Desulfosarcina ovata subsp. ovata: one gene and its partner. The protein of the gene in region 1 interacts with the protein of each later gene in a pairwise test. Links are inferred from orthologs where the notes say so. Each region holds a gene or a part of one and is shown on either strand. Other genes may lie near its edges.

Region 1 (12,111 bases):
GTATTCGAACCCTACCCCTTTGTGGTGGGGCAGAAAATCAACATTGCATCCGGTCCCCGCAAGGGTGACTGGGAGGTGGTGGGGGTGACCGAGCGCAAAGTCAGGCTGCGCTGCCCGTTCAGCCACAAGGAGTTCGACTGGAACCGCTTCTGCTACCTGGCCGAAGAGAAGCGGGGTGCTGTCTGGCCCGGTGAGGAGTAAGATTTTAGAGCCGTTTGTACACCGTCGCGGGTTTTGGACGGGCATTGAAACGAGGAGAATCGCATGGCCGTCTACGATTACGATATCGGGATCATCGGCGGCGGTGCCGCCGGTCTGACGGTGGCGTCGGGGGCGGCCCAGCTGGGAGCCAAAACCCTTTTGGTGGAAAAAGAGCCTGCTCTCGGTGGCGATTGCCTGCATTACGGCTGTGTGCCCAGCAAAACCCTGATCCACTCGGCCCGCGTTTGGCATCAGATCAAACACGCCGATCGCTTCGGTCTGTCGGTGGTGGATGTGCCGCCGGTTGACTTTTCCCGGATCGCCAGACGGATTCAGGACGTGATTGCCGTAATCCAGCGGCACGATTCGGAGGAACGCTTCTGCCGGCTGGGGGCCAAGGTGGTTTTCGGCAGCGTTTTTTTCAGGGATGCGCACACGGTGGACCTGAACGGCAGCCGTGTCAGTGCCAAAACATGGGTGGTGGCCACCGGTTCCTCGCCGGCCGTTCCGCCCATCCCCGGGCTTGGGGCGGTTGATTTTTTAACCAACCGCCAAATTTTTTCCCTTGAAACCCGGCCGGGCAGCATGATTATTCTGGGTGCCGGCCCCATCGGCATTGAAATGGCCCAGGCCTTCAACCGACTGGGAACGAAAGTGACGGTCGTGGGGCGGTCCGGTCAGATCCTGTCCAGGGAGGATCGCGATATGGCTGACGCGGTCCAGGCCCGTCTGGCCGCAGAAGGGGTCTCCTTTTACCTGGGGGCCAGCGTGCAGCGGGTATCCCCGGACGGGCCGAGAAAATGCGTGCGTTTGCAGCTGGATTCGGGTAGGAAAATCGACATTCGGGCCGATGCGCTCCTGGTAGCCCTGGGCCGCAGACCCAACGTCGAGGATTTGCGGCTGGAAGCGGCCGGTGTGGCCGTGGAGCCGGCCGGCATCGTTGTGGACCCGCGTTTGCGGACCCGCCAGAAACACATTTTTGCTGCCGGAGATGTTAATGGGGGCTTTCAGTTTACCCACGCCGCCGGCTACGAAGGCGGCATCGTGGTCAGCAACGCCGTATTTCATCTGCCGCGCAAAGTCGATTACACCTGGCTGCCGTGGTGTACCTACACCGATCCCGAACTGGCCAGCATTGGCATGAACGAACGCAGAGCCAGGGCGTCGGGAATCGACTGCACGGTGCTGATCGAATCGTTCGGGGCCAACGACCGGGCCCTGGCCGAAGGGGAGACCGACGGGCGGATCAAACTGATCCTGGACAAAAAGGAAAAACCCCTGGGCGTGCAGATCCTCGGCCCGCGGGCCGGTGACCTGATTGCCGAGTGGGTGGCTACTTTGAACGGTGGTACCAAGCTGTCCTCCCTGGCCTCGGCCGTTCACCCATACCCCACGCTGGCGGAGATCAATAAGCGGGTTGCCGGAAATCTCTTCTCGCCAAAGATCTTTTCCGAGACGGTGCAAAAGGGGCTCAAGTTGTTTTTTAACCTTAAGGGGCGGGCCTGCACACCCTCGGTGGGTGACGGTCCGGCGGAATCCTGAACGGGAGTTTGATGATGCAATCGGTACCCTCCGAATCCAGCAAGACCAGGGCCAGGATCAAAGCCTTGCTGCTGATCGTGTTTATTGCCGGTGCGGTTGTCCTGATTCGCTACTCCCCGCTTCGTGCCTACCTGACACCCGATGGGCTGTCAGGGGTGATGGCGACGGCCGGCGGGTGGGCGCCGGTGGTTTACGTGGTCATTTACGCCGTGGGCATCTGCCTGTTCATTCCCGGGACCCTGTTGACCGGCATCGGCGCTGCTATTTTTGGCCCTTTCTGGGGTTTCGTGTGGGTCTGGATCGGTGCCATGATCGGGTCGGTCGGCGGTTTTTTCATCGGACGGACGCTGGGACGGGATTTTGCCGCTTCACTGATCGGAGACCGGCTCAGCCGTTACGATGCCGCCATTGCGCGCAACGGTTTTGCCACGGTGCTCTACTTGCGGCTGATCTACTTTCCCTTTACGCCCATGAATTTCGGCATGGGCTTGACCCGGGTGCGTTTTGCAGACTATTTTGCCGGTACTGGCCTGGGGATTGTTGTGGGGACGTTTATTTTCACTTTTTTTATCGGTACCCTCAAAACGGTCTGGGTTTCGGGGAACTGGGCCGCACTGATTTCCCCCAAGGTGTTTTTTTCCATCGGCCTGTTTGTTTTCTCATTTTTCATTCCCGTTATCATCAAAAGCTTCAGAGACCGGCATCCATAAACGGGTGCGCCATGATTCGTGAAACGTGAGACACGTTGTCTCATAAAACAGCCGGCCCGTTGTTCCCGACGTGATGGTTTTTATCTTCAGCCACGGGAAGAAGGCCCTTTTACGGGGCCTTTCTCCTTGACGGTGGTGGCATGGATCTTGATAATAGGGAGCAAGATCCGCATTTTTCCATGGAGATCGCATGGAACAGCAGATTCAATTGAAACGGGATTTTTTTGACGACGCCGACCATTACGACATGCTGGCGGCCACCCGCGCCCTGGACATCCCCATGCTGGTGGTGCACGGTGACCGCGATACGATCATTCCCGTGTCTGAAGCCCACCTGGCCCGGGAGGCCAATCCGGCACGGGTGGAGCTGTTGATTGTCGAGGGTGGCGATCACATGCTTTCCCGTTCCGAGCACCAGCAACAGGTCGGTCGTGTGGTTACCGACTGGTTCTGCCGGCAGGCCGGCGTGCCGGTGACCGGCGCTTCAGCCGGATGATCTTTTAATAGAGAAATAAAATAATAACCCATCATATCAGTGTTTAAGATAATGTTTTTGGCAAGGCCAGAGGGAGGAAGCTGTATCAATTATACCGCGACGACCGATAACGCCGCCGAAAAACATTATCTTGAATGCTATAGCGCTTACAGGAGAGTGCGGAAGATGAATCTGTCCGAAACCCTGAGCGCCGATTTTATCGACGCCCAATACCGCAAATGGAAGTCCGATCCCGCTTCCGTGCCAGAGGACTGGCAGTTTTTCTTCCGGGGATTCGAAATCGCCGCTGCAACACCCGTATCGGCGGGCGATGGGGACCCTGAACAGGCCCTTCGCCAGGCCCACGTCGGAGCCCTGATTCATCGCTACCGGGATATCGGTCATCTGTTGGCCTGCATGGATCCGCTTTCGGCCTGTCCCACATCCCACCCCCTGCTGGATCTCGAAGCCTTCGGGCTGGACGCCGCCGATATGGAGCGGACTTTTGCCGCACCGGACCTGATGGCGTCAGGCGCGGCACCGCTCAAGGCGATCGTCGGCCGTCTGAAGCAGACCTACTGCCACAGCGTCGGGGTCGAATATATGCACCTTCAGGACCCCGATGAGCGGGCCTGGCTGCAGGCACGCATGGAGCCTGGCGGCAACCGGACCGAGCTTTCCCCGGATTCGCGCATCGATCTGCTGCGGCAGATTTCGGCGGCCGCGCTGTTCGAGGCCTTTCTCAATAAAAAATATGTGGGTGTGACCCGGTTCTCGCTGGAGGGCGGCGAATCCCTCATCCCCCTGCTGGACACCCTCTGCCGGCGGGCCCACGACGCCGGCTGCCGGGAACTGATTCTCGGCATGGCCCACCGGGGGCGCCTCAATGTGCTGCGCAACATCCTGGCCAAACCGGCCGAGGAGATCTTCTCGGAATTCGAAAGCTGCTACGATCCCCAGGACCTGGTGGGATCGGGAGATGTCAAATACCATAACGGCTACCTCTCCCAGCGGGACATGGGCGGCGGGGATCCGTTGACCCTTTACATGGTGAGCAATCCCAGCCATCTGGAAGCGGTCGATCCGGTGGTCGAGGGCATGGTCCGGGCCCGGCAGGACAGGCTTCCCGAGCGGCCGGAGCAGATGGTGATGCCGGTGCTGCTGCACGGTGACGCGGCCTTTGCCGGTCAGGGGGTGGTGGCGGAAACCCTGAATATGTCGCAGCTCAAGGGCTACCGTACGGGGGGCACCATCCATGTGATCGTCAACAACCAGATCGGCTACACCACCCTTCCCGAAGACGCCCGGTCCACCCGCTATTCCACCGATGTGGCCAAGGGCTTGATGGTGCCCATTTTCCATGTCCACGGCGAGGATCCCGAAGCCGTGGTGCACGTGGCCCGCCTGGCCGCCGATTATCGCTACCGCTTCGGCAAGGATGTGGTCATCGATCTGGTCTGCTACCGCCGGTACGGTCACAACGAGGGCGACGAACCCTATTTCACCCAGCCGACCATGTACCAGCGCATCCGGGAACGGCCACCGCTCAATCGGGTGTACGCTGAACAACTGATGGCCGAGAAGATCGTCTCCAGGGAAACCGTCGAGAAATTTGAAGCGGCCATCAATGAGGGGCTTGACGCCGCCTACGAGGAGATCCATGGGTCCACCTGCCTTTTTCCGGAACCGCGCTTTTTCCCGGAATGGGACGGGGTCGGCGGGACCTTCAGTTTTAATTCGGTGAAAACGGCGGTTGCCAAAAAGACGTTGACCGACCTGGCCCAGCGCCTGGCCGATATGCCGGACGGCTTTACCGTTCATCCACGGCTGAAACGCGTGCTGGATCAGCGCCTGGAGGCGGTCACGGCCCGTGAGGGGATCGACTGGGCCGGTGCCGAGGCCCTGGCGTTTGCCTCCCTGCTGGCCGAGGGCCACCCCGTGCGGCTCAGTGGTCAGGATGTGGGCCGGGGCACCTTCAGCCAGCGTCATAGTGTGCTCTGGGATTACCAGACCGGTGAGCCGCATATTCCGTTGAATCGACTGATGCCGGATCAGGCGCCGTTTGCCGTTTACAACAGCCTTCTGGCCGAAGCCGGCGTACTGGGGTTCGAATACGGTTATGCAGTGACCCGGCCCGATGTGCTGACCCTGTGGGAAGCCCAGTTCGGCGATTTTGCCAACAACGCCCAGTGCGTTATCGATTTGTTCATCGCCAGCGGACAGGCCAAGTGGCAGCAGCTCTGCGGGCTGACCCTGCTTTTGCCCCACGGCTGGGAAGGATTGGGGCCCGAACATTCCAGCGCCCGGATGGAGCGCTTCCTCCAGCTGTGCGCAGGCGACAACATGCAGGTGGCCAATCTGACCACACCGGCCCAGTACTTCCACCTGCTGCGCCGCCAGATCAACGCCCCGTTTCGTAAACCCCTGGTGATCATGACGCCCAAAAGCCTGCTTCGCCACCCCATGGCGATCTCTTCTCTCAAGTCGCTGACCGACGAAGCCTTTGCGCCGGTGATCGATGATGCCGGGGCCGGCGCCTCGATCAAAAAGGTAGTCTTTTGCAGCGGCAAGCTTTACTATCAACTGATCGCCCGGCGCCAGCAGATCAAAGCCAACGATACGGCCATCGTACGGGTGGAGCTGTTGCATCCCTTTCCGGAAAAAGCGCTCAAGGCGGTAATCGGCCGGTACAAAAAAGCCTCGGTGTGGATCTGGGCCCAGGAGGAACCGGAAAACATGGGCGCCTGGCAGTATATCCGGCCCCGGCTGGGCGAGATGCTGAAAAAGACACTTGCCTATGTGGGCCGCAACGCGTCGGCCAGCCCGGCCACCGGGTTCCCCAAGATTTACAAAATGGAACAGGATGGCATTATGGATCAGGCCATCGGCCTCCACGGCCAGTCGGGTGAGGTCGCCGGGTAATCCATCCAAACATTAAATTTTTCCAAGGAGCGTCCATGTCCATCGAAATCAAGATACCCAGTGTTGGCGAATCGGTTCAGGAAGCCGTCCTGGCCGAATGGTTCAAGCAGGATGGCGACACGGTCCGCAAGGACGACCCCCTGTTCGTCATCGAGACGGATAAGGTCACCCTGGAAGTGGTGGCCGAAGCCGACGGGGTCCTTACCATTACCGTTCCGGCCGGTGAAACGGTCGCCATTGGCGCAGTGGTCGGATCGATCGAGCCTGGGGGGGCTGCCGCAGCCGCTCCGCAACCGACGGCGGCGAAAGAACCGGTGACCCCGCCGGAAAAGGAATCGGCGGCTCCTCAATCCGTCGCGCCGACACCGGCGGTACCGGCAGCGGCGGGCTCACCCGTCATTCCGCAGGGCATGGCCCTGGCCCCCTCGGTCCGCCGCCTGATTGCCGAGAAGAACCTCGATATTTCCAAGATACAGGGCACCGGTCCCGGCGGGCGCATCAGCAAGGGTGACATCCTGCTGCATCTGGAAAAAGCCCCTGCGGGTATCCCCGACGTCCCGTCGGCACCGGCTGTCCAGGCCGCTGACGATCCGGCCGCTTTCGAAACGCGCAAGCCCATGTCGCCCATCCGCAAGCGCATCGCCGAGCGCCTGCTGGAATCCAAGCAGAACACGGCCATGCTGACCACCTTCAACGAGATCGACATGTCACGGGCCATGCAGATCCGTTCGCTGTACAAGGATGCCTTCCAGAAACGCCACAGCGTCGCCCTGGGTTTCATGTCCTTCTTCGTCAAGGCGTGTGTGCAGGCGCTCAAGGAGGTCCCCGAGATCAACGCCTTCATCGATGGCGGCGACATTATCTATCACAACTACCAGCATATCGGCGTGGCCGTGGGTACCGAGCGCGGACTGGTGGTGCCGGTGATCCGCCATGCCGAACGCATGAGTTACGCCCAGGTGGAGCAGGCGATTGTGGATTACGTTACCAAAATCAAGGATAACCGGCTGGAACTGGCCGACCTGGAGGGGGGCACCTTTACGGTGAGCAATGGCGGTGTTTACGGCAGCCTGCTCTCCACGCCCATCCTCAACATGCCCCAGAGCGGTATCCTGGGCATGCACAAAATCGAGAAACGGCCGGTGGTGATCGACGACGCGATCGTCATCCGGCCCATGATGTACGTGGCGCTCAGCTACGACCACCGTGTCGTGGACGGCAAGGGCGCGGTGACCTTCCTGAAGCGGGTCAAGGAGTTTGTTGAGAATCCGGAACGCATGGCATTGGAGGTGTAAAGATGGCACAAGAGACACGGTTCGACCTGGTGATCATCGGTTCCGGTCCCGGCGGGTACGTGGCCGCCGTGCGTGCGGCCCAGCTTGGCATGAAGACCGCCGTGGTCGAAAAATCCTCACGGCTCGGCGGAGTTTGCCTCAATGTGGGCTGTATTCCCAGCAAGGCCCTCTTGGACGCTTCCGAGTACTACCACCTGGCAAAGGAACGGTTTGCCGAATACGGCATCAAGACCGGCAAGGTCGGTCTGGATCTGGCCACCATGCTGGCCCGCAAGGACAAGGTGGTGGAAGATCTCACCGAAAACGTGCGCAAACTGATGGAGGGCAACCATATCGAGGTGATCCATGGTTTGGCGACGCTGACGGCACCAGGGACGGTGGACGTGGACACGGGCAAAAAGAAAAAACTTACCCTGTCCGCCGGTAACATTTTGCTGGCTACCGGTTCGGAGCCGCTCGAAGTCAAGGGACTCACGTTTGATGGTGAGTATATTGTCAGTTCCACCGAGGCGCTCTCCTTCGATAGCGTGCCCGGCCGGTTGGGCATTGTCGGCGGGGGGTATATTGGCCTGGAGCTGGGCTCGGTCTGGAACCGTTTGGGATCCATGGTCACCGTTATCGAGATGCTGCCCAAGATTGCCGCCAATCTGGACGGCCAGGTGGGGCGTACCCTGGACCGGATTCTCAAGCGCCAGGGCATGCAGTTCAAGCTGGATACCCGGGTGGTCGAGGCCACGGTGTCGGGCAAGGCGGTCAAGGCCGTGCTGGCCACCGGCGACAAGACAGAGACGATGACTTTCGACCGGTTGCTGGTTTCGGTGGGCCGTCGCCCCTTGACCCGGGGGCTTGGGCTTGAGGCCTTGGCGGTCGAGACTGACGAACGCACCGGTCAGATTGTGGTGGATCAGGAATATCGCACCAGCGTCAAGGGCATTTACGCCATCGGCGATTTGGTGCCCGGTCCCATGCTGGCCCACAAGGCGTCTGCCGAGGGGACTGCTGCCGTGGAGTGCATGGCCGGGCGTGCCGGTGAGGTGAACTACGATACCATCCCGGCGGTGGTCTACACCTGGCCCGAGGTGGCCAGTGTCGGGCTGACCGAGGAGCAGGTCCGCGAACGGGAGATCCCTTACTGCGTGGGCAGTTTCCCCTTCTCCGGGGCGGGGCGGGCCCGCTGCATGGGCGAGACCGATGGATTTGTCAAACTGATTTCCCACGGCAAGACCGACCGCATCCTGGGGGTTCACATCATCGGCCCGCGGGCGGCGGACATGATTGCCGAGTGTGTGCTGGCCTTGGAATTCGGTGCCAGCAGCGAGGATATTTCACGCACCATCCATGGCCATCCCACCTTTTCCGAGGCCTTGCAGGAGGCGGCCATGCATGTCCGCCAGTGTTCCATCTATGCCTCCTGAGTTTGAAGATGGATCGGTTTGCCAGCGCAGCTCAAAAGGCTGTTTGACAAACTCATCAAAATCTGAGCTTATAACGCGGCCGTCATCTATTGATTCTCTGTTATTCGATCTTAAATTCTCAGCCAACACCCAGATGCCCCAGGTACATTGCCTCTACCTGAACGATGTAACCTTTTGCCAGGATGGTCCAATGGACGAAAAAGACCTTGACTATTTTCGGAATCTTCTGCAAGCGGAACTGGATACGCTGCTTGACAAGGCGGGTGTCGCCGTTGGGGAACTGTTGGGAACGGCATATACTTCCGAGGCCGATCCCCTGGATCGGGCCTCGGAGGACCTGGCGCGCAACAATCAGTTGCGTATGCGCGAGCGCGAGAGCCGCTTGATTGCAAAAATCAGAAAGTGTCTTCAGGCGATCGAGGAGGGAACTTACGGGATTTGCGAAACCTGCGAAGAGCCCATCAGTATCGCCCGCCTCAAGGCCAGGCCGGTCACCAGCTACTGCATTGCCTGCAAAACCAGACAAGAGGCGATGGAACGGGTTACCGGAACCTGATCCTGCCGTGCCTTTTGATGCCCTTCCTGATTCAGCGCTGATGGCCGAAAGCTGTATTTGAAGCTGATCGGTTGTCTCCCGGCCCCCTTCAAGTAAAATGTTTGCGATGTTGCCTGTAACTGGCAGTGAACTTCTTTTTTAAGATATCGAGCTGGTTTCCGCCTGATCCTGTCGGATGGGCATACTGCTTTTCGATTCCATTGATGAACGAGGGCGCCTATGATAACCAGCACCATCTGCAAAAAATGTGCGGCATGTTGTAAACGCTTCCCTTATATTCAGTTGTCGGAGAACGATATCCGGGCGATTGAACAGGAGACGGCACTGCCCTTGGAGGTATTTACCCATCCTCAGGATGCCGCCGCTGGAATCTATTTTCTACAATTCAAGGAAAATGGGGATTGCTTTTTCTTATCCGAGGAAAACGGTCATTATTTTTGCAGCGTCTATAAAACAAGACCGGATATCTGTAGAACTTATCCCGCCAAACCCATTCAACAAGTCTATTGTTCCATCAATTCCAGTAAAATAATCCCGCCACGACGGTGATAAAAAGATTCTGGTTGTATTGAATTCAGGGCGCTTGGTCCCTATCGCCTTCAAGATAATGTTTTTGGACTGCGTGATCGATCGTCGCGGCATGGTTCGTACAAAGGTGTGTTTTTTATTGACAGAAAATTAAAAAATGAATTATTTTTAATTTGCCTATCGACCGGTCGGTAAAAAATAAATTCAGAGGTGCCCGCGCCGATGTCCGACATGAAAACGACAATCAAATCCGTCTCCATCGACCTTTTTTTTCGCAAAGGTTACTTCGCCACCAGCATCAGCGATATCGCCAGGGGCAGCGGCATCCAGAAGGCCAGCATCTACTATCACTACCCCAGCAAGGAAGCTCTGCTGTTTCACATCCTCAAGTGCACCATGGATGATCTGACCGACTATCTCCAGCAATGCCTGGCCGGTATAGAAGGCATCGAGACACGCATGCGTGCAGCGGTGCGCGGACATGTGCGTTTTCATCTGCAACGCCAGAAAGAGAATTTCATCGCCAACAGCGAACTTCGCGGACTCACGGCCGAGCATTACCGCGAAATTGTAAAAAAAAGGGACGCATACGAGCTGATCTTTCAGGATCTCATTCGTGAGGGCACTAAGGCCGGCGCCTTCCCCGAAGGGGATGCAAAGATCCTCTCTTACGCCATTCTGACCCTCTGTACGGCCGGCGCCTCGTGGTACAAGGACGGCGGGCGTTTGTCAGTGGATGCGATCGCCGATATTTATGAACGCTTCATTCTCAGCGGCTTGAAGCAGGGACGGCTTGACCAGGGCGGCAACTGTTGAAGTTCAAACCGTAAACCAACGCGGACCGCGCCCAGGGATGCGCCGGTGCCCGGATGGCTCCAGCGGAAAGGAGGACATCGTGGATTTCGATCTGACCCGAGAACAGCAGATGATCCGCAAGGAGGTCCGCAAGTTCGCCCTAAGTGAGATCGCCCCGCTCGCGGCCGAACTGGACGAAAGCGAGTCCTTTTCCGTCGCCTTGACCCGTAAAATGGGTGAGATCGGCCTCTTCGGCATGTTCGTTTCCGAGTCCTACGAGGGCCAGGGGCTGGACTACGTTTCTTATATCATCGCCGTGGAGGAAGTGGCCCGGGTGGATGGCTCCCAGGCGGCGACCATTGCCGCCGGGAACTCACTGGGGATCGGCCCGCTCTATTACTTTGGCAGCGATGCCCAGAAACAACGCTATCTGCCCCGACTTTGCGCCGGCGAAGGCTTGTGGGGGTTCGGGCTCACCGAACCCACCGCCGGGTCGGATGCCGGCGGATCGAAGACCACGGCGGTTCGTGACGGAAGCGATTGGGTGATCAACGGCTCCAAGATCTTCATCACCAATGCGGCCAGCGAGATGACCCTGGGGGTCACCGTGCAGGCCGTGACCGGTACCCGGCCCAACGGCAAGCCGGAGTACACCTGTTTTATTGTCGAAAACGGCACCCGGGGGTTCAAGGCGGTGCCCATGAAGAAAAAGATGATGTGGCGGGCGTCCAACACGGCGGAACTCTACTTCGATGACGTGCGCGTGCCGGCAAAAAACATCCTGGGACGCCAGGGGGACGGGTTCCACCAGATGCTCAAAACCCTGGACGGCGGCCGTCTTTCCATCGCGGCCATGGGGCTGGGGGGCGCTCAGGGGGCTTACGATGCTGCCCTGAACTACGCCCGCAAGCGCGAGCAGTTCGGCCAGCCCATCTCCAAATTTCAGGCCGTGGCCTTTAAACTGGCCGACAGCGCCATGGAGATCGAATGCGCCCGCAACCTGCTCTACAAGGCCTGTTGGCTGCGTGACCGGAAGCGTCCTTTCGAGAAAGAGGCCGCCATGGCCAAGCTATACTGCTCCGAGCTCATGGGGCGGGTGGCCAACCACGCCGTGCAGATTCATGGGGGGTACGGCCTGATGAAAGAATACAACGTGGAGCGCTTTTACCGGGATCAGAAACTGCTCGATATCGGTGAAGGCACCTCCGAAGTGCAACGCATCGTCATCTCACGGCACATCGGCTGTTGACCTCAGCGGCCGGATATTTTTCAGAGCTTGTTTGATAAATCCGTCTAAGGCCCGCTAACGGCGTTGGAAAGTGTCTCAAAATGCTCACATATTACCTATATGCTCCGCTTTCGAGCCACGTTCCGCCTTGTTATCGAGCCTGATCCAGACTTCTCAAACAGGCTCTCAGGGAGGCGTGTATGAACGACACCATTCTGCTCAGCGAGCAAAACGATGGCGTGGTGCTGATCACGTTGAACCGGCCCAAATTGATGAACTCCTTCAACTGGGCGCTGCTGCACGCCATGGAAGCCAAAATCGCCGCCATCCGCTTCGATTCTAGCGTCCGCGTGGTCATCATTACCGGGGCCGGGGATCGGGCCTTCTGCACCGGTGCGGACCTGAAAGAGCGTGTCTCTTATACGCCCCTGCAGGTCAAGGAGT
Region 2 (11,842 bases), 530 kb from region 1 along the record:
TAATCGATTTTTTCAAGTATTTCTGCTGGTGCGGCATACATCCTCCTCCCACGTGTCAGGGGTGACGGCAAGCCGGCTTGTCCGGTGCCGTATTGAGATAAATAGAAAAAATGATACGCTTGCTTCTGTAATAATTAGAGCAACCCCCATGCCACACTCTATAATGATAAAATAAGTACAAAATATAAGGATGTTATGATAAATAAGCGGAGGATTGGGCAAAAGATAGAATGGCGAGATATCGTAAAGTTACTTTAAATCGTAAATAATGATCGAGCGCTGGAAGTTTTCGGATGCAAGGCCGTCCCTTTCGCACGGATTGGACCAATGTTGCACCATTGGGGCAGTTGGGGGGGCAGTTGGGGGCAGTTGGGGACGTCTCTAATTATCTAATCAACTTGATTTGCCTCTCAATATTTGCTATGAAAGGTGCCATGCCACGGTTAGCCCGATTAGACGCTCCCGGGATTTTGCATCACGTGATCATCCGGGGGATCGAAAGAAAAAACATTTTCCGGGATACAACCGATAAGCAGAATCTTGTCGATCGGCTTGATCAGTTGGTTCCGCAGACGCAAACCAGATGTTATGCTTGGGTTTTGCTAAGTAACCACGCCCATTTTTTATTTCGCTCCGGCCCTGATGGGCTCGTAAGCTTGATGCAGCGGCTGCTCACCGGATATGCGGTAAGTTTCAACCGCCGACATAAACGCCACGGCCAGTTGTTTCAGAACCGGTACAAATCCATTATTTGTCAGGAAGACGCCTATCTTTTGGAACTGGTGCGCTATATTCATCTCAATCCATTGCGTGCTGGCATGGTTGAGGACTTCAGGGCGTTGACAGATTATCCATTCAGCGGCCACCGATTATTGGTGGGAGCCGATGATTGCAGCTGGCAGGACGGCGCTTATGTTCTCGGCTGTTTTGGAAAAAAAGTGGCGAAGGCGCGCAAGGCTTACCTTGACTATGTCCAAGCCGGAGTTGCCATGGGACGTCGTCCTGAATTGGTCGGGGGAGGATTGGTTCGCAGCCTGTGTACAAACGAGCTGTGCCTTTCCCAGACCGAGCTTGCCCGGGCACTTGATATGACGATGTCAGGCATCGGCTATGCCGCTCGAAGAGGCGAAACCATAGCCGCATGCGAAGGATACGTGCTGATTGATTCAATTATTTAGATAATGAGAGACGTTATATATTGAAAAAACAAAAGAAAAGATCTCCACAAGTAGTATTTTAACCAATATTTTTTCGCGTAGAAAATGAGAGTTACTCCTGTTAATAAAATAGAAAAACTTGAACGGATTGGATAACAGGAGGTTATGAAAATGGACGACATTGCCCGCTTCGAAATGTTTTGTAAACTACGCAGCCAGATCAGAGGATCTGAAAACCAATTGATTGTCGGTATCGATATTGCCAAAGACAAGCATCATGCTTTCTTCGGGACCGCTAGGGGAAAGTCACTCTGGCGCCGGCTGATCTTTACCAATGATCTGATCGGCTTCGAGCGACTCATGGAACAGGTGGAGACGCTTATGAGCCAGCACAATATGGAAAATGTCGTTTTCGGCTTGGAGCCGACCAGCAACTACCACAAGCCGCTTACCCATTGGCTGACCGGGAAAGGCCATCTGGTGGTCTTGGTAGCCGGCAAAGCGGTTAAGGACAACCGGGAACTCCTTGATGGCCGCTGGGATAAAAACGATACCAAAGACAGCGCCAACGTCGCCGACCTGGTCAGCCAGGGAAAGTGCCTGTTCTATGAAAATCCGGAAGCCGATATGCTGGCGCTGCGCAGTCTCCTGGCGGTTCGGCGACAGCTGAAAAAAGAGGTGCATCGACTGCGCATGCGTATCCGCAACGGCCTCTTGGCCAAGTACTTTTTTGATTTTGAGGATCTTTAACTGATTGATTTTAAATGGTTAAAAAATCTGTTGACATAAGGAATATAGAATGTCCCCATTATGCCACCATTATGCCCAGCAGTTCTTTGAGGTTGACCGCATTCACGCCGCTTTTATGGGTCGTGAACCACCACATGGCCTTGAGCCAATAGGGAATCGGCTTTTTTGAGTTTTCCATGATCGTTCCAGCGGTTAACGAATGTTTGTGCTCACATCTTGTACAGATATACAGGTGCTTTGAACCAGCCCTTTCAAGGTAGTACTATGACTTCTTTCTCTCAGCGAGTATTTTCGCGGTTGAAACATGTGGCTTGTTTTTCATCGCAACCCGCTTCGGTTTGGGCTTTTTGGGACCTCGAGGATGCTTCTGGTACTTTGATAATTTTACGTTGCCAGCTAATTCTTCAAGCAACCGAACCAGATCACTTTCTGGCATGTCTCTAAAAACGACCCAATGGTCGCTTTCGATAACGATCATCATCCCTTGGTAGACGCCTTCGATTTCATTGGCGATGTAATAACCAGATACGTTCCGTTCTATGAAATCGACACCGTGAACACTGCCCAGTGCTGCTTTTACAACGGACATGCTGATATAGGCGACCAGAGCAACGCAAAAACCGAAAAGAGCGGCACGAGGATAGCCCAATGCATTAATTTCAGAGTTTAAATATTCAGCGAGACGCTGAAAGGCCGTTTCGATGGTCCATCGATCCCGATACAACCGGGCAACTGTTTTAGCGTTTGCTGCGCTCTTTGATAGATTCGTGATGATGAAAATCTCGGTATCACCATCACGGGTTTCACCCTTCAGCTTCACGCGAATCCGCCTGAAGGCGTGCTCTTCGCCAGCTTCATCACGAACCCGGATGGGTTGCTCGTATACGGTTCCTGTTTCGATTTTGCCGATATATTTTTCCTTTCCAATTAGCTCGAGAGGATAATTCCCATGCTCACGGATAATGAACCACGCATCCCGCTTATCGATGCCGCAGGTGAATTCAACCACGCAGAAATTGCGATCGGCAACCCAAACATCATCGGCAACAATAGTTTCAAGCACCGTTTTCAATAATGAGCGTTCTTGCGCATGGCCGTCTTCGCAAGGAAACACATCGATGGGCAGGTGCAACATCGAATCGTACACAACCAATGATTTCCCCGGAAGAGGACCTGAGGCTATGGACCGCAACTCTTTGATTCGGTGATGGCTCTTTTCGATACAGTTGCCATCAAGCAGTTTGATTCGTTTGCCAGGCAAAGGGGAGTTTTGTTTACCCAACAATCTTTGAATAATAGGTTCCACCTGCTCGGCGGCATATCGGACCAAAGCTGCCGATGTACTTGGTTCCATGCCGTTCAACTTATTGTAGATTGAGGTAACTGAAACGGCAATATCCTCTTTTGAAGCCTGGAAGGCTGCGTGAATTGATCGCTGGCTTCCCTGAACGACCTGGCTCATCAGGTAAAAAAGCGTCGAAAACAAAAGGTCCCTTGTGTATTGTTCTTTAGCGGTGTTCTCGAACCATTCGTCCAATTGCTCAGGATTCAGTACCTTCTCCATCAAACCACGAGCCATGACAGAAATCGGAGAATTCTTGATGAACGGCGTAAAAACAGGACTCAACATGATGTCACCTCCCAAATAATACAGTTTTTCTTTTTTACTGTATATTTTGGGGGTGGGTTTGTCCAGCATTTATTTAATAAGTTCATCCAGTTATGAATGGTCTTTTAGTGCTACCTTGAAAGGGCTGGTGCTTTGAACTTAACCAGTACTGTTGATGGCCACATTCCCGACACTCAAACCCATCGGGCCACTTTTGTTGAAACAGGTATTCATAGCATGCCTCAGGTTTTGAAAAACGTGCATCAAACTCGATTTCCGATCGTGGAAAATCCTCGATAAGGGTGAATTTTGTCATGGCGGCCTCCTTTTTCCTTGGATGTGGGGCCACAATAACATGGACCTGTGACAGATACGGTCACAGCCAAGATCACTGGAGCTTTATAGAGAACCGGTTTAATGAATTCATTTTTTTGTATTTTTGTCATGGTACATTTGTTGATCAGCTACCCGCAAAAGTTCATCTGCGCTCTCCCCGCTTTCTGGGAAGAGAGAAAACCCAACACTGGTTCTGCTCTTTATTGTCAACTGACCAAGATCAAAAGGTGATTGAAATGCAGAATCTATTCGTGCCATCAAAGCTTCAACACCTGCTTTGCCATCTACCTGGGGCAACAGTATCACAAACTCGTCACCGCCCATACGTGCCAGAGTGTCTGAATCTCTCAACAACCCCTGCAACCTGTCAGTAACCTTGTTAAGAAGCATGTCTCCAACATCATGACCATGAGTATCATTGACCTGTTTAAAGCCGTTCAAATCTATGAAAAGCACCCCGAGGGGCTGCTCAGAGCGCCGTGCTTGAGACAATGCCTGCTCCAATCGCTCCATTAACAGATATCGGTTGGGTAATCCGGTTAGGCTGTCGTGATGGGCCAGAAAGCGCATGGATTCTTCCGCTTCTTTGCGTTCGCTGATGTCAGATATAATATTCAGGGTCGCCGGGCTTCCATTCCAATTTATCAACACTCCTGTAAGTTCAACCGGATAGGTGGTACCGTCACGCTTAAGAAATTTGCTCTCGTAACGCTCGGGTGATGCTTTGCCGGCAAGTCGCTTCAGATGGTTGGCCATCATGGTTTCACGTGCCTCTGGAGCTATTAGAGGCAAAAATGATTCCAGACCCAAGAGTGAATCCTTATCATAGCCGGTCATTTTACACATACTTGGATTGATATATAATAGCCGCTTGTTCTGAACCACGACTATCCCTTCACGGGCATGATCAGTCAGAGAATTAAAAGATTTTTGACTTTCTGCCAGTAAATCTTGAGCTTTTTTCCGTTCACTGAGATCACGAATGGCCGCTACCCTAACCATTCGATCTTGATAGAAAAGCATCCTGCCGTGAACTTCTATGGGAATTGCGGTACCATCTTTTTTTGAAGCAAGAGTCTCGTACGATCCTTCAAAATTCGACAATATTCTTTCCAAAACATCCTGTTGCATTTCAGGGGCTACAAAATCAATAATGCTCATTTCAATTACTTCTTCTTTTGAATAACCTACCATCTCCAAAAAGGTTTGGTTGGCATCAATAATTTCCCCGTTTTCAGTTATTAAAATCCCTTCAAAAGAAGCATCCGATAGTGAGCGAAACCGCTCTTCACTGTCTTTTAGTGATAGGTTTGATTCAGTCAAATCCGTTTCGAGTCTGTGATGGTTAGCAAAAACAAGAGCAATCATCACCAGGATTTGATTAACAATGTATACAACGAGAGTAACCCCATGAAATGCGCCTGCTTTCATAAAATCATTGATTTCCCACGGGCCAATCACGGTAATTATTGCTCTCAAAAGAAACCATACAGCTGTGAACCATAGTGCCCCCAATAAAAGTGGGTGCCGCAGGTGATCCCCTCCGTATTTCAACAGAAATATTGCTTTGCCACTGAAATAACTGAAACAGAAACTTATAATAACAATGCGTACTTCAACGCTTGGCTTTATGTATGTAAACTGAAGGAGTGCGCCAATAAATAGAAGCAATACAACATAATCAGGCCAACGAAAGATTCTTCTTCCTACGAATTTTTCCATCCCCCACGCGACAAAACTCATGAACAGTACGAGTAGAGTATTTGCAGCGATAATGGAAACCAGTTGAGGGGCATACCCACGCATACACATTAATATGCCACCAACTCCGGCACATACAGCCCCATTGCTCCACAAAGAAAAACCTGCATAGGTTTTGTGGTACCATTGCAGATAGACCACACCAACAGCTAAGGTAATAGATACCACCCCCATCATCAGAGCAAGCGTACGAATATCCAGGTAGTTAACCATCTTCTTCCAATTTCTGTTTTTAAAATGATAGCAGCTGTTTCATACTCTCATAAAAGTATTAATAATACAAACAGTTCCTATTTGAGGCCGGTCGTCAATAGTGGAATCAAACCTGGCCAGACTGAAGGTGTATGAGGGCAAGGTTAATGGCTGTGGGTATACGCTGGCTTTAGATTATTCCTGAATCCGATCACAGCCGGTCAGTTTTCCAAAATTAAGGATTTCTCCTATTCATCTCAACAATTATTTTACTTGTCAGATTTGATTGAAGTTTAAATCCAAAAATCTCAGATCAAATCGAAACTAATCCAATTTATATGAAAAGGCCAACCACAACATCTGGTGGTTGGCCTCTCAAACTCAAAACTTGCGATTAGGTCGATCAATCTTTATGAAATCATCGCTTTAGAAATTGCACCCCATGGCAAACAGCATGGCGGTATTCTTGGCCAGGGTGTAGGCTTCTTTTTTCAGCACCGTGGTGCAGAGGAACCAGTCCGTCAGCCAGGCCGATCTAGACGTCGGAGAAATTGCCGGCCTGCATGGCCATTTTGAGCAGCCGCAGGGTTTCCGGGGTGTCGGCGATGGGACGCTGGCGGGTGGCGGCGGCCGTGGCTTGGACGATCCGCACATGCTGGGAGAACCACAGGTCCACGGTTTCCGCCGCACCGGCAACGATGCGCTGCTGGTGGCTTTCGACCGTCTTTTCCGTGATCATCCGGGTGCTGTTGTAAGTCACACCGGCCAGGATCAGGATCATCCCCAGGCCAAGGCAACTCCAGATATAGGTTTGCTTACGGTTCATGGTGCCCCGGTGGTGCCCGGAATCCGCTGGCGGTGGCTTTCGTCATCGAAGATCCGGATAGCCTTCCGCGCGGCGGCAACGCTGCCTGGGGTTTCGGTTTCGATGACCTCGACCAGATAGTCGAAGGCTTCCTCGCTCCGGGTGATCGCAATGGGCATCAACAGCAATTCCTGCCATTCGGGATTCGGGCTCGCCTCCCGGTGTCGCCGCAGAATCGCGAACGCCTCATCCAGCCGGGATTCACCCAAGGCAAAGGCCGCGTTTTCGGCGATGATCATGTCAGACGAATTCAGGAAGCGCGCGACAAAGTCGATTGATCGTCCGGCGTTGATCCGGACGAGGGCGGACAGGCACTCGGCGATCACCCGGTGGCTGTCATCACCGATGGTTGCCTTCAGGCGCAGCAACGGCTCGCTTTGCTCGCCGGGTATCCCCACCAGGGCCCGTACCGCGGCGATGCGCGGTTGTGGTTCCGGATCGGCCAAAAGATCGACAAGTTCGTACACCGTATCCGGGCCGCCCAGGCGCGCTATAGCAAAGGCGCACCGCCCGCGCATTCCGGCCGCGGTGTCCACCGGCCGGCCATACGCCGGCTCCGCCTGGACCCATCGGATGCCTTTTACAAAGATCTCCGCATCGTCGAATTCCATCTCGTCCAGTGCCTCGATGATGGCTTCCTTGGCAAGACATCCCTTGTCGCGTTTGAGGGGATTTTCTAAGAAGCGCCCGAAAGCCTTGAGCAAATCCGGGGTCAACGCTTCGACCCGGCGCTGGCCGACGATCGTGGCGGCCTTGGCCACGAGGATATTGTTGGCCAGGGACAATGTCTTACCCAGCGTTTTCTGGCTTTCCGGCGTCAGGGGGCCTTGTTCAATCTGCCCGAGTAGCACCAGTTTCTCTTTGGTCAGGTCTCTCTTTGCCATGTTGCCTGCCGTCTGTTCCGAATTAGGCGATTTCTGTCAAAGCCCAAATAACATCCACGCGCATGAAAGTCGACCGAGGGTATGATGACCATCAGGGCGATCGCATTTGGATGTATTCTGGTCGGTGGCGTGATTGCAAACCCATCACCCTGATTCAATCAATGCCAAATGTAAAAATCAAAATGTCAATTGAAGGATCTTATCGATTATAAATAGATAGAATACCACCAGTTGGCATTTTTCATTGGACATTTGACATTTGTGATCCATCGCTATCGGGTAGAAAGATTGAAAAATAGTTACATGCGATTGCCCTGGGGATCCGTTGGGTATAGCTTGTTTGGGCCTTAAAAAGATGCTATCGACTCCGCTACATGCGCTTTATTGGACCTGTGATCAATGCAGCCATTAGCCATGGGGGGTATAAGGTTGCCGGAAATAAATTGCAGCATATCGCCAGTAACCAGCAACCCTTGCCGCATTGCTTCGCCTGGCTCCCGTGTAATCTTTTCGCCGGACCATCAGGGAATTTCCGTTTCGATGATCCCGGTAGTAGTGTGGAGCCCAATCGGCCCGATTCGGTGGGTGATGGGCTCTGGACCCAATTGGAAGATTTGAAAAAGGTGCTTTATGTCCAACCCCAATCCGCATGACGATTTGAGGCAACTCGTCGCCGCCGCCAGCCACATGGTGGCGTTTACCGGTGCGGGAATCTCCGCCGAGAGCGGGATTCCCACCTACCGCGGTGATGACGGTCTATGGAACAAATACGATCCGGCCAAGTTCGCCAATATCGACAACTTCTACAAGGATCCCGGCTACTATTGGAATTTTTTCAGGGAGGTGCGCTACCCGGCGATCAGTAAGGCGCAGCCCAACGATGCCCACACGGCCCTGGCCGAATTGGAGGCGAAAGGTATCCTCAAGGCCGTCATCACCCAGAATATCGACGGTCTGCAGCAGGCCGCCGGCTCCAAGAACGTTCTGGAACTGCATGGAAACACCCGGCGGATCATCTGCCTTCAATGCTCGCGTCAACGCGCCATGGACGATGTTTACCAGCAACTGGACACCGAACTGCCGCCCACCTGCCCATCCTGCGGGGGCACCCTGAAACCCGACGTGGTCTTTTTTGGCGAGTCGCTTCCCGCAGACGTACTGGAAGGGGCCGTCGCAGCGGCGCAGGCTTGCGACCTGTTCCTGGTGGTGGGCAGTTCCCTGGTGGTTCAGCCGGCAGCCGGGCTGCCCGCGCTGGCACGCCGAAACGGTGCCCGGCTGGTGATTATCAACCGTGATCCCACGCCCCTGGATCAGATGGCCGATCTGGTTTTTAACCAGCGCGCATCCGACGTTCTGCGTACGGTATCATCATGATCAGCATCGAAAATTTGAGCAAGAGTTACGGTGACCGCGTTTTGTTCGACGGGGTCAGCTTCAAGATCAATTCAAAGGAACGGGTGGGCCTGGTGGGCCGCAACGGCCACGGCAAGTCAACCCTGTTCCGGATCATTGTCGGCGAGGAGGGATACGACGACGGTGCCATCACCATGCCCAAGGGATATCGCATCGGCTACGTCCAGCAGTTGATCCAATTCACCGAGGCGACGGTGCTGGCCGAGGGCATGAAGGGGTTGATGCCCGCGGAAAAGGATCATCACTGGAAGGTGGAAAAGATCCTGGCCGGCTTGGGCTTCTCCGATGGCGACTTGGTGCGCAGCCCTCACGATTTTTCAGGCGGTTTCCAGGTGCGCCTCAATCTGGCCAAGGTGCTGGTTTCGGAACCGGACCTGCTGCTTTTGGACGAGCCCACCAACTACCTGGACATCACTTCCATCCGCTGGATCGAAAACTTTCTGCTCTCCTGGCCCCACGAGCTGATGCTGATCACCCACGACCGGGGGTTCATGGACAAACTGGTCACCCACACCGTGGGGCTGCATCGCCGCAAGGCACGCAAGATTGCCGGCAATACGGAGAAGTTCTACGAACAGATCGCCCAGGACGAGGAGATCTACGAGAAGACCCGGCTCAACGACGAGCGCCGCGAAAAGGAGATCCGGCTGTTCATCTCGCGTTTCCGGGCCAAGGCCCGCCTGGCCAACATGGTCCAGTCGCGTGTCAAGACCCTGGCCAAGATGGAGAAGCGCGACAAACTCGAGGAGGTCAAGAGCCTGGAGTTTTCCTTCCGCAGCAAACCCTTCAGGGCCAAGCAGGTGTTCAGCGTGGAGTCGCTGGCCTTTGCCTGGGGCGCGGGGCGGCCGCTTTTCGAGGATCTGAGTTTTTCGATCCTGGCCGGCGAGCGCATCTGCGTGGTGGGCAAGAACGGTAAGGGCAAGACCACCCTGCTCAAGGTGCTGGCCGGCACCCTCGACCCGCTGGCCGGAACCATCACCTACAACCCCCAGGTCGAGTCCGGCCTGTTCGAGCAGACCAACATCCAGCGTTTGGTGGACAACCGCACGGTGGAAGAGGAGATCCTCTATGCCCAGCCGGACGTGGACCGCCAGAAGGCACGCAATATCTGCGGTGCCATGATGTTTGAAGGCGACAGCGCGCTGAAGAAGATCGGTGTGCTCTCCGGTGGCGAGAAAAGCCGCGTGATGCTGGGCCAGCTGCTGGTGACCCCGGTCAACCTGCTCATGCTCGACGAGCCCACCAACCACCTGGACATGGACGCCTGCGATGCCCTCCTGGCGGCCATCGACGCCTTTGACGGGGCGGTGATCATGGTTACCCACAACGAGATGTTCCTGCACGCCCTGGCCGATCGGCTGATTGTCTTCGATGACCTCGGAGCACACATGTTCGACGGCACGTACCAGGATTTCCTGGAAAAGGGCGGCTGGGGGGACGATGTATCCATCACCCGCCGCCGGGACGACCCGGACGCCGGAGAACCGGCCGCGGCACCCCGGTTTACCAAAAAGGAGCTGCGCCGCCTGCGCTCGGAGGTCATCACCGAGAAATCCAAGGTGCTCAAGCCCATGGAGGAAACCATCGCCGCCGCCGAGCGGGAGATCGAGGCGAACGAAACCCGGCTGGAACAATTCAACCAGGAGATGGTCGACGCCTCCCAGGCGGGGGACGGTGCGCAAATCGCTTCTCTTTCCCAGAAGATCCGCAGCTGCCAGGAAATCATCGAGACCCGTTTTGCCGAAATGGAAGCTGCCGACGAACAGCGACAACGGCTGGAGAAAAAGTTCGCCAAGCGGCTGGCCGAGCTGGAGGGATGAAAAACCAATCCATCCTCCTCATCCACCCGCCGGTGGCCAAACCCGGCGAACCGCCGGCCGGGCTGGCCAAACTGGCCGCTGCCCTGCGCGCTGATGGCATCGACTGCAGAACCTGGGACGCCAGTCTGGACGGTATCCTGGGGCTGCTGGCGAAACCGGCGGCCGATGCCACCGACACCTGGACGCGCCGGGCCCTGGCCCACCGCCGGGAGAATACGGATGCCCTTCGATCGATCTCCCTGTACGGTAACCGGGACCGCTACAAACGGGCCGTCATGGATCTCAACCGGGTCCTCTACGCCGCCGGAAAACCCGCCGGCGTCGCCCTCTCGCTGGCCAACTATACGCATCCGGACCTATCTCCGGTGCGCAGCGGCGACCTGATCCGGGCCGCCGAAACGTTTCGGGACAATCCCTTTTTCCCCATTTTTTCATCGCAACTGGAAGAGCTGTTCAAGGAACGGGAACCCCATGTGGTCGGCCTGTCGATCAATTTCATGAGTCAGGCCCTGTGCGCCTTTGCCATGATCGGCTGTATCCGCAGCATGCTTGGCGGGGCTACCATCGTTTGCGGCGGCGGGCTGGTCACGTCGTGGCTGAACATACCGGGGCTGGGCAACCCGTTTCACGGCCTGGTGGACGAACTGGTGGGCGGTCCGGGAGAGGCGCGATTGATATCGATGTGCACGGGCAGCCGTCCGGACGCGCCGTCGACAACCGGCTATGACTTTTCGGACATGGGCATGGACCGCTATCTTTCACCGGTACCGGTAAGGCCCTATGCCGCCTCCCGGGGTTGCTGGTGGAAGAAATGCGCCTTCTGCCCGGAAACGGCCGAGGACGCGCCCTACCGCTGCGAAGATGCGGCCACCACCATCGATGACCTGCTCCGGCTGAACGCCCGTTTCCCCGCCGGGTTGATCCATTTTCTGGACAACGCCCTTTCGCCGCGCCTGCTCGAGGAGATGACCGGACGGCCGCCCGGTCTGCCGTGGTATGGTTTTGCCCGGGTGACCCGCCATCTTGCCGACGCCGATTTCGTGCAGCGGCTGAAA

Evidence for each region.
Region 2: the proteins of GN112_RS20670 (region 1) and GN112_RS22855 interact in binary tests that used the Escherichia coli proteins (3 or more experiments, as listed by UniProt). The link is inferred for Desulfosarcina ovata subsp. ovata from one-to-one orthologs.

Annotation. Positions count from the first base shown.
Region 1 is NZ_AP021879.1:4,663,949-4,676,059, forward strand. The notes cover bases 2,783-6,050. They hold GN112_RS20670 (2-oxoglutarate dehydrogenase E1 component), read left to right. Parts: upstream 2,783-3,114; coding sequence 3,115-5,850; downstream 5,851-6,050. Other genes in these bases: GN112_RS20665 (prolyl oligopeptidase family serine peptidase), read left to right, coding at 2,783-2,949; odhB (2-oxoglutarate dehydrogenase complex dihydrolipoyllysine-residue succinyltransferase), read left to right, coding at 5,886-6,050. Outside these bases: GN112_RS20650 (hypothetical protein), read left to right, coding at 1-201; GN112_RS20655 (dihydrolipoyl dehydrogenase family protein), read left to right, coding at 265-1,743; GN112_RS20660 (TVP38/TMEM64 family protein), read left to right, coding at 1,755-2,453; more of GN112_RS20665, read left to right, coding at 2,644-2,782; more of odhB, read left to right, coding at 6,051-7,145; lpdA (dihydrolipoyl dehydrogenase), read left to right, coding at 7,148-8,560; GN112_RS20685 (TraR/DksA family transcriptional regulator), read left to right, coding at 8,751-9,116; GN112_RS35330 (YkgJ family cysteine cluster protein), read left to right, coding at 9,336-9,665; GN112_RS20695 (TetR/AcrR family transcriptional regulator), read left to right, coding at 9,867-10,460; GN112_RS20700 (acyl-CoA dehydrogenase family protein), read left to right, coding at 10,540-11,688; GN112_RS20705 (enoyl-CoA hydratase-related protein), read left to right, coding at 11,868-12,111. UniProt on the Escherichia coli protein: E1 component of the 2-oxoglutarate dehydrogenase (OGDH) complex which catalyzes the decarboxylation of 2-oxoglutarate, the first step in the conversion of 2-oxoglutarate to succinyl-CoA and CO(2).
Region 2 is NZ_AP021879.1:5,191,741-5,203,582, reverse strand. What follows is about bases 8,357-11,355. They hold GN112_RS22855 (ABC-F family ATP-binding cassette domain-containing protein), read left to right. Parts: upstream 8,357-8,924; coding sequence 8,925-10,787; downstream 10,788-11,355. Other genes in these bases: GN112_RS22850 (B12-binding domain-containing radical SAM protein), read left to right, coding at 10,784-11,355; cobB (NAD-dependent protein deacetylase), read left to right, coding at 8,357-8,928. Outside these bases: GN112_RS22900 (MFS transporter), read right to left, coding at 1-37; GN112_RS22895 (transposase), read left to right, coding at 294-1,178; GN112_RS22890 (IS110 family transposase), read left to right, coding at 1,329-1,907; GN112_RS22885 (IS4 family transposase), read right to left, coding at 2,170-3,606; GN112_RS22880 (transposase), read right to left, coding at 3,620-3,832; GN112_RS22875 (PAS domain S-box protein), read right to left, coding at 3,940-5,826; GN112_RS22870 (hypothetical protein), read right to left, coding at 6,341-6,631; GN112_RS22865 (HEAT repeat domain-containing protein), read right to left, coding at 6,628-7,554; more of cobB, read left to right, coding at 8,185-8,356; more of GN112_RS22850, read left to right, coding at 11,356-11,842. UniProt on the Escherichia coli protein: Genetic data indicate it may be involved in ribosome assembly or function.